DNA from 2 places in the Flintibacter sp. HCN-6482 genome. Region 1 is predicted to be linked to the other one. Evidence: riboswitches for the same ligand, from Rfam matches in the RefSeq annotation. Region 1 holds a riboswitch; the other holds the start of a gene.
The links. A riboswitch is a leader RNA that binds a small molecule or an ion and turns the genes downstream of it on or off. The one in region 1 is predicted to bind cobalamin.

Region 1 (4,419 bases):
ATCATAATTGGAAGTTTAATTAGACAAAAAAGAGGTATATAATAAAGCTTTATTTATGAATAAAATGGATAAAAATGGATAAAAATGGATGGAAGAAGGCGCATTCAAATCATGGAGCGTAAGTGCGGCTCTGTACGGCCAGACAGAGTCCAAATGGACCGTATAACAGATGGAGACATAGATTGACAATTTCTAGTTGCCATGTTATTCAACAAAAATGCTGAATAAAGGAAAGACTACCTTTTATTTTGGTGCTGGCTGCTTACTGGAATTTTGATTGCCCCGCACACTCTCTGCTTATTGATAAGAGGTACCATGGATACGCAGTGGTAAGGTATCAAAGAGTGTTTTATCTTTGTCTCGATGATGGGTACAGAGATCATCTGGAAACAGACGAAAAAAACGGCCTCTCAAATTATGGTTACTACGGTAACGGAGTCCCTTGGCACTTTCCTGATGGTCAGCCTGACATTATTAGTTTTTGACGGCGGATGCCTAACAAGGATTCCCGGAATAACAGAGCGTCTTCGACAAAAAGTATGACATTTCTGTAAAAACGGAGGTTTTCCCCTTGCGGGATATATGGTTTGTTGATATAGTACTGTCTACATCCCAGGAGAAAGATAGTAGCTTAAAGTGGCTTGGAGAAAGGAACTAGTATGGTGAAAAGCTCCGTATTGCGTTGTTGTCTAAAAGCGCTTCCGTTTCTGCTGATTCTACTGTATATACTGGCCGTGGTGGTGCCGTACATAGAGCATAAGGAGGTTTCACCAGAGTATCGAGCTGCTTTTGAAGACCGCCGATTTTATGGGACAGGCGTCGGCCCGGAGCGGGCGGCCTATATTGACAACAATAAGGATGCACTGTTCTGCCGGATGAATCTGATTGGAAACGCGAAGGAGGAGATCATCCTCTCGACCTTCGATTTCAATGGGGACAGCAGCGGGACAGACATGGTCTCGGCCCTTTTCTGTGCCGCGGAAAGAGGAGTTCAGGTCCGTGTGCTGGTGGACGGCGCCAGCGGTTTTTTGGATGTGAAGAAGGATCCGGTATTCAAGGCGCTGGCCGGCCACAAAAACGTGGAACTGAAAATTTATAATCCGATTGACTTGCTCCAGCCCTGGAAGCTGCAGGCGCGGCTCCACGATAAATATTTGATCGTAGATCGAAAGGTCTACCTTCTGGGCGGCAGAAATACAACGGATCTGTTTTTGGGAGAGCAGCCCTCTGTCAAGCCGAACATCGACCGGGAGCTTCTTGTGATGCGGTCTGGACAGGATCCAGAGGACTCGCTGTATCAGCTGGTGAACTATTTTGAGTCGGTTTGGGCGCTTCCGGACAGCAGACTGTTTCAGGGCCGCCTTGGAGAAGAAGACCGGCAGCGAGAGGAGGAGTCGTTACGCAGCCGGGAGCGGGCTATGAGGGCGGCAGAGCCAGAATTATTTGTCCCCGTGGACTGGAGGGAGCGTACATTTGAAACCGGGCGGATCAGCCTTTTGACAAATCCGATCCAGGCGGAAAATAAGGAGCCCTGGATGTGGTATTCTCTCAACCGGCTGATGTCTCAGGGGAAACAGGTGATCGTTTATACCCCTTATATTATTTGTGGGCGGGAGATGTATCATGATCTGGAGCGGCTGACCTCGGGGGGCACAGAGATTCAGATTATTACAAACGATGTAGCCAGTGGCGCAAATCCCTGGGGATGTACCGACTATCTGAACCAACGGCGGAAAATCTGGGATACGGGCGTACAGGTCTATGAGTATATGGGGGAACATTCCTGCCATACAAAGGCTATGGTAATTGACGATAGACTCAGCGTAGTCGGGTCGTACAATATGGATATGAGAAGCACCTATCAGGATACGGAGCTGATGCTGGTGGTGGATTCTCCCAAATTGAACCGGATGATTCGGGAAGAGGCCGAGCGCGATCAGACGTACAGTAAGACAATGAGAGAGGACGGAGAGTATCAGTATGGGGAAAAGTATGTGCCGAAGGAGTTGAGCTTTGGGAAAAAGGCGTTCTATCTGGTCCTGCGGGTACTTACCATCCCGTTGCGGAGATTTTTGTAAAATAATAGTCTGGGCAAAGAGGCAGAACGGAATTCGGATTGACAAGGACGGAACATCATTTTATAATGACAAAAAAAGCATCATGACCTCGTGTCTGCTTTGGGCAGAGGCGGGGATGAGGGAATCCGGTGAGAACCCGGAGCAATACCCGTTGCCGTATGCGGGGGAGGCTGTCGTTCATGGCGTGAGCCGGTCATTGGGAGCGATCCTGAGAAGGCGGAGCGACAGGCGCGGAGCGGTGCTCCACACCCCACAAGCCGGAAGACCTATGGTGTTTATATGACAGGGCATTGGTATGCCCAAATGCACCGCGGGAAAAGTCGGCCGCGGCAGTCCTGTTATGGTCTGCCGCGGCCGTTTTTTATATTATTTGAGTTTTGAATGAGAGAAATGGAGGAGATTTGATGAGGAAAATAAGGACAAGGGCCTTGAGCCTGCTACTCACCCTGGTCATGGCGCTGGGCCTGCTGCCGGGGACGGCGTGGGCGGCAGAAAATGCTGTGGACGATTCTGTAAACATTAGTTCTGCGGAGGAGCTAAAAGCGTTCCGGGATCGGGTCAATGGCGGGGAGCGAACTCTCTCCGCTGTGCTGACGGCTGACATTGATTTGGAAAATGAGGAATGGATACCGTTTAATCCGCAAAATGGCTATGTCACCAGCGCCTACGCCGGTACCTTTGACGGAGCTGGACACACTATCAGCGGACTGTCCATCAACGACAGCAGCACGAACGGCGTTGGACTGTTCGGCACCGTGAACAGCGCGACGATTAAAAATCTGAAGGTTGAAGGAACGGTGTCAGCAACCAAGAGTGGTTATGTTGGTGGCATTGTTGGCAAGACCAACGGCACTGTCACCATCGAGCGATGCTCCTTTTCTGGCAGCGTCCAGTCTTCCAAGACCGGAGTAAATGCGGGGGCCGGCGGCATCATTGGGCGGGTCAACAGCGGATCTGTGTGCGTCTCAGGCTGTGCCAACACCGCAGACATCAGAGGCGGCGCGGCGGCGGGCATTCTAGGCTATTGCTCCGCCAATGGGACAAGCATTGAAAATTGCTATAGCACCGGCACGATCTCCGGTTCCAACAGGGCCGGGGGTATCGTCGGGCAGGTATATTCAACTACCCCGATTCGCAACTGCTTTACCACATCGGATGCCATCAGCGGCTTCAACGGCGAACTGTTCAACTGCTTTGACAACTCTGATCTTCCAATCGACGCTTCTCTGCTGGGCGATGCCTTCACCACCGATGCAGAGGGTAATGTAATCCTCGTCTGGCAGGCTGGGAATACTCCCAAGCCCCCCGAGCCCAGTATTTCCATCCGCTCTACCAACGGCGATACAATTTGGGTACAGACGGGCGGCGGCGACAAAAATGATACCATTCTCTATGTAGACTATCAGAATATGGGGGACGAGACCCCAGAGGTCCAGTGGAGCTTTTCCGCCAGCAATGAAGGGGCGGCCGCATGGGTGGAAACCACCCAGGACAGCGATGTGAAAGGCTATGTGGTCACCGCCGGCAAGGGCGGCGTGGTGAATGTAACAGCCACGGTGACCTACGATGGGGAGGAGTACACAGATGACTATACCCTGACGGTGATCCCGCATTTTACAACTGTCACCATTCAAAATATAAGTCAGCCCGGCGCGGTGGCCGTAGGGCAGACGGTAGAAGCTGCCCTTAACATCGAGGGCGGCGGCACCTATTCCCCGGAACAGTATCCCGGACTGGAGATGAAATATCAGTGGTACAAGTATGAGCCTATGGCCGCATATCCCACCTCTCATCCAATCGCCGGGGCCACGGAAGCCACCTATACCATTTCGGAAGATGATTTTGGAGCAGAAGACCAGAAATATAAAATCGGGGTTGAGATCACCTGCGGCGGCAGGGTGATTCACAGCTGCCAGGATCACCAGGCAACCGTCCGTACTGCCGACCACGGCAAGCTGTACCCGGTGGCCTATCAGGAAAATAGACTGCCTGACGAGATCAAAGAGGATACCAAGCTGGAGTTTCCCGCTGTGGTCACAGAAAACGGGATTACTGCCCAGATCCAGTGGGGCGGGTTTAATGATGTGATCGCGGCAGACGGTACCGTCATCCGCCCAACTCAGGGGACGGTGACTGTAACTCTGTCTGCAAAATATACATACAACGATGCTTTCTACAATACGTTGTACAAAATTGTAGTTTGGTCCGACACCGCCGCAGATGAGGACAAACAAAATGAACTGCAGCACGCCATTACCGCCCTGAGCGACGATTACAGGCTCTGCCCGGTCTACGACACGGACACCAACCTCAACCGCATGGTGTTGGCCGATCTGGCGGA
Region 2 (4,419 bases), on a different contig from region 1:
GCTTCTTAGGAGTAGAAGTACGGACCGCGGTGCACACACCTCTCTTCTGGGGAGAAGGCAGATCAGTGCTCTTGTTCTTCAGGGTGTTCAGACCGTGCTGCAGGGCGGGAGAGGTGGACTTGTAAGTCACCTGCTGGCGTCCCTTGCGTACCAGTTGGTTAAAAGTAGGCATGGTTTTCCTCCTTTCTGAAAATCTGCCCCTGAGGGGGCGTAATATATTTTAACAGAATAAGGAAATCTTATTCCATTAAAATCAGATCACAGCAGGACAGCCACTGCACTGCCCACTGCAATGGAGCAGGCGGCGCCCAGCTCTTTCATGGTGGAGACCTCCTCCACCGGGACTTCCTTTTCTTTGGCCAGCCTCGCCAGCGGCTCGGTGACCCGGGGGTCTGCGTCGGCGGCCAGGAACAGCTTTTTAGCCCGCCCGTCGTTGAGGGCGCGCTTGACCTGCTTGGCCCCTGCCACCTTATCGGCGCTGTTCAGTTCACTCAGCATTCCGGTGCCCTCCTCCCTCCTGTTTCAGAAGCAGTCATCGGGTAAAAGGGCGCAATAGCCCCTACCACCGCAAGTTGAGATTATAGCATTTTCTCTCCCTCCCGTCAAGGAAAATCCGCCGTGAAATCCACAAATTTTCTCTCCCCGTCCCTGTTTTTTCGGCAAATGGCAAAATTTTTTCCCTTGGAGGCCACGCCCTCCGTAAAGATATTGCGTCTATGCAGGCAGAGGGATCTGTTCACAGGGGCCAAATACGCTGCTAAGATGATGGATTCTTTGAATCGATCTTCAGGCAAATCAAGAATAAAACACGGGGATAGCGCCATACTATGGAAACTCTATGATAAGGAGGAGCCTGTATGACCGCCCATGTAAATGAAAACTGTATCGGCTGCGGCCTGTGCACCGGTATCTGCCCCACCGCCTTTCTTATGACGGACGAGGGGGTGGCCGCCGCCCGGGACGAGATCCTGCCAGAGTGGGAAGGCCAGGTCCAGGAGGCCGCCGAGAGCTGCCCCACCAGCGCCATTGAGATATCACATTGAACACAGAGGGGGCGGGCCCAAGGCCCGCCCCCTCTGTGCTCTATCCTTCTGCCTGTATCTGTTCCAATATCCTTCCAATGGGTCCGGCGATGGCTAGGTCCGCCCGCCTGTCGTATGGCGTGGGGCTCTTGTTAATGAGGACCAGCCGGTCTCCCCGGTAGTAGTTCACCAGACTGGCCGCCGGGTAGACCGCCAGCGAAGTGCCCCCTATGATGAGCAGGTCCGCCTGCTGGATATCGGCCAGAGCTCCCTCCAGCACCCGGCTGTCCAGCGACTCCTCATAGAGGACCACATCAGGCTTCACCGTCCCCCCACAGGAACAGGTGGGTACCCCCTGGCTGTCACGGATAAATTCCACGGGATAGGGCTTTTTACAGCGCATACAGAAATTCCGGTGGACCGAGCCATGCAGCTCCCACACCCGCTTTGACCCGGCCATCTGGTGCAGCCCGTCAATGTTCTGGGTGACCACTGAGCGGAGCTTACCCACTTGCTCCAGCTGGGCCAGCTTCTGGTGGGCCGTATTGGGCCGGGCATCCAGGCAGAGCATTTTGTCCCGGTAGAAGCGGTAAAACTCCTCCGGCCTTCGGTCAAAGAAGGTGCGGCTCAAGATCTCCTCCGGGGGATAGTCATACTTCTGGTTGTACAGGCCGTCTACGCTTCGGAAGTCAGGAATGCCGCTCTCGGTGGACACTCCAGCCCCGCCGAAAAAGACAATGGACTCGCTCCCATCGATCCACTCCTGAAGCCTTTTGATCTGTTCCTCCATGGTCGTTCTCCTTCTTCGGCATGATTCAGCGGAACACTTTGTCTCGCAACTTACACAGGACCTGATACAGCGGGTCGGCCAACACCAGGGCCAGGACAAAATTTCCCCCACAGTGGAGCAGGTCTGCCGGGATACCGGATATCCACCAGGACAGGGCCGCCCAGGGGCCGCCGGTGACCCAATAGGGGACCGACATCAGCGCCCCGAAGGCCAGTCCAAAGGTGCCGCTTGCCATTGCGAGTAACAGCGGGCGGCCCGGAGGCAGCTTGGTACAGATCAGGCCCCACAGGGGCCAGACATAGAGATAGCCTAACCACCACATAGGGTTGAAGCCGTACAGCAGTCCCTCTACCACCACAAAGGGAAGGATGATTGAGAGGACTTGCCTTCCAAAAACAAGAGCGTACACCAGGATGAGCAGGGAGACCGGCTCGATGTTGGGCAGAGGGGACAGGACCATCTTCAACACTGTCAGCGTGGAGGCCATCAGTCCACAGAGCACCACTTTTTTCGCCCCGTTGAGGGGTCTCCTCTCTCCCATGGTCAATAGGTAGACAAAGTCAGCTCAAAGTGGTCGCCGTCCTGGACCGGGGTGGTGTCCACTCCGGTGTTCACCATCTCGCCGTCCTGGGTGACGCGCCACCACTGGTTCTCACTCTCCTGGGCGGTCTCCCCGTCTACTGTAGTAATATATAAGCCGAACTGGCTGCTCTCGCCCTTCACAAGCTTTTCCTCGACCAGCACCTGACCCAGATACTCGGCGTCAGTGTGGTAAGTAAACTCCTTAGCGCTCTCGTCCCCGTGGACCACCTCCACCACCACAGTCTTGTCGCCCACCTGGGTCTGGGGCCTGGTGAAGTACCAGAGGCCGGCCATGAGGGCGGCGACGATCATCAGCGCTGCGGCCGCCAGCAGGGTTTTCCTGTTTCTCATAATATTTTCCTTCCGCCCTTGCCGTCACTCGCGGCGCGGGCAAGCAAGCTCCCAGGCAGGTCTTCTGACTCAAGGCTCTCCACCCGCTCCCCCGCCTTCCCGGCAGATGCCGGCGGCACATCGGGGGTGGGCTCCCCTCTCACAGCGGCGTGACCGTGGACATACGTCTCTTCCCTATTCTCCCGGAAACCGGGCACCTGAGGCGGGAATATTATAGCACAGCGTCTTAGAAAAGGAAAGCAGGACTTGTGGCGTGCCGAGTTGTTGCGCCATACTGGATGCCCACAGGCGCATCACTTCCCGTCAAGGGGGCGGTCAGGGCAGTCCCTGTGCCACCTTGACCGCTTCTTTGATTCAGTGCACGACGGCGTCCTCCGCGGTGAAGCCGCCCAGGGAGCCCTCCTTGACTTGAATGCAGACATAGGTGACGCCGGAATCCTCCGCCGCGGAGAACTGTCGCTTGGCAGCCGGGGCGACCCGCAGCCAGTCCCCAGCGGCGAGGGAGACGTTCTCTCCGTCGATGACCGCCCTGCCCGCTCCCGCCAGGATACCGTAGATCTCCTCGTTTCGCCTGTGGGAATGTACAAAGGGCACCCCCGCCCCAGCGGGGAGCCGGTTGACGCTGACCTCCGCGCCGGTCAGGCCCAGCCTATCATGTAGTTCGGCGCGGTCCTCAGTCCCAATGTTGATTTTCGTGTAGTTTGTCATGGTTTTGACCTCCAAATCTTGTTCGCAAGTCGCCTTGCATGCCTTTAGTGTACAGCCACCGCATACTCGGCTACAAGTACGCACCTTTTTATAACTGTACACGCGAAAAACGATGTGCTATACTGTGCCCGGAGGTGTATCGCCATGAAAACGAAGGAGGAACTTCCGGCCTGTCCAGTGGCCACCGCGGTATCCTTAATTGGCGGGAAGTGGAAGCTGCTGATCCTGCGCAATTTGAAGGCGCGCCCGTGGCGCTTCAACGAGCTGCAGCGGGATCTGGACGGGATCTCCCAGAAGGTGCTGACGGACAGCCTGCGCCAGATGATCGACGACGGCCTCGCCTATCGCCGGGACTATCAGACCATGCCCCCGCGGGTGGAGTATGGCCTAACCGAGCTGGGAAAAGAGATGCTGCCCATTATCGACGCCCTGGCCGATTTTGGGACCTATTACAAATCGACGCTCCAGCCGTAACGCCCCGCCACCCCAAAATTTTTCACCAAGGAGAATGCTATGGACGCTATCATTCAGGCCCTAGCCCGTGAGCTGGGCCGCAGCGAAGCACACATAAAAAATGTGGTCAACCTTATCGACGAGGGAGCCACCATCCCCTTTATCGCCCGGTATCGAAAAGAGCTCCACGGCTCCATGGACGACCAGCTGCTCCGCCAATTAGCGGACCGGCTCCAGTATTTGCGCAATCTGGAAGCCAGAAAGTCGGAGGTAAAGGCATCTATCGAGAACCAGGGCAAACTCACCGAAGACCTGGCGGCCGCCGTCGATAGGGCGATAACTCTGGCTGAGGTGGAGGACCTTTACCGTCCCTATAAACAAAAGCGGCGCACCAGGGCCACCGCAGCCAGAGAACGGGGGCTGGAGCCCCTGGCTCTGCTGCTGTTTGGCAAAGGGCCTGCCGTGACACCGGAGGAGGCGGCAGCAGATTTTGTCGATCTGGAGAAAGGCGTG

Region 2: another riboswitch for cobalamin. It lies ahead of WKS99_RS01625 (DUF4430 domain-containing protein); the one in region 1 lies ahead of WKS99_RS06895 (S-layer homology domain-containing protein).

The regions. Positions count from the first base shown of each region.
Region 1 is NZ_JBBKBK010000002.1:392,907-397,325, forward strand. Features, by position in the region: gene WKS99_RS06890 (phospholipase D family protein) at 660-2,078, shown strand; cobalamin riboswitch at 2,150-2,366, shown strand; gene WKS99_RS06895 (S-layer homology domain-containing protein) at 2,483-4,419, shown strand, end outside.
Region 2 is NZ_JBBKBK010000001.1:332,650-337,068, forward strand. Features, by position in the region: gene rpsL (30S ribosomal protein S12) at 1-172, opposite strand, end outside; gene WKS99_RS01605 (L7Ae/L30e/S12e/Gadd45 family ribosomal protein) at 259-498, opposite strand; gene WKS99_RS01610 (ferredoxin) at 858-1,043, shown strand; gene WKS99_RS01615 (NAD-dependent protein deacylase) at 1,084-1,812, opposite strand; gene WKS99_RS01620 (hypothetical protein) at 1,838-2,314, opposite strand; gene WKS99_RS01625 (DUF4430 domain-containing protein) at 2,356-2,745, opposite strand; cobalamin riboswitch at 2,783-2,961, opposite strand; gene WKS99_RS01630 (cupin domain-containing protein) at 3,100-3,453, opposite strand; gene WKS99_RS01635 (winged helix-turn-helix transcriptional regulator) at 3,598-3,927, shown strand; gene WKS99_RS01640 (Tex family protein) at 3,967-4,419, shown strand, end outside.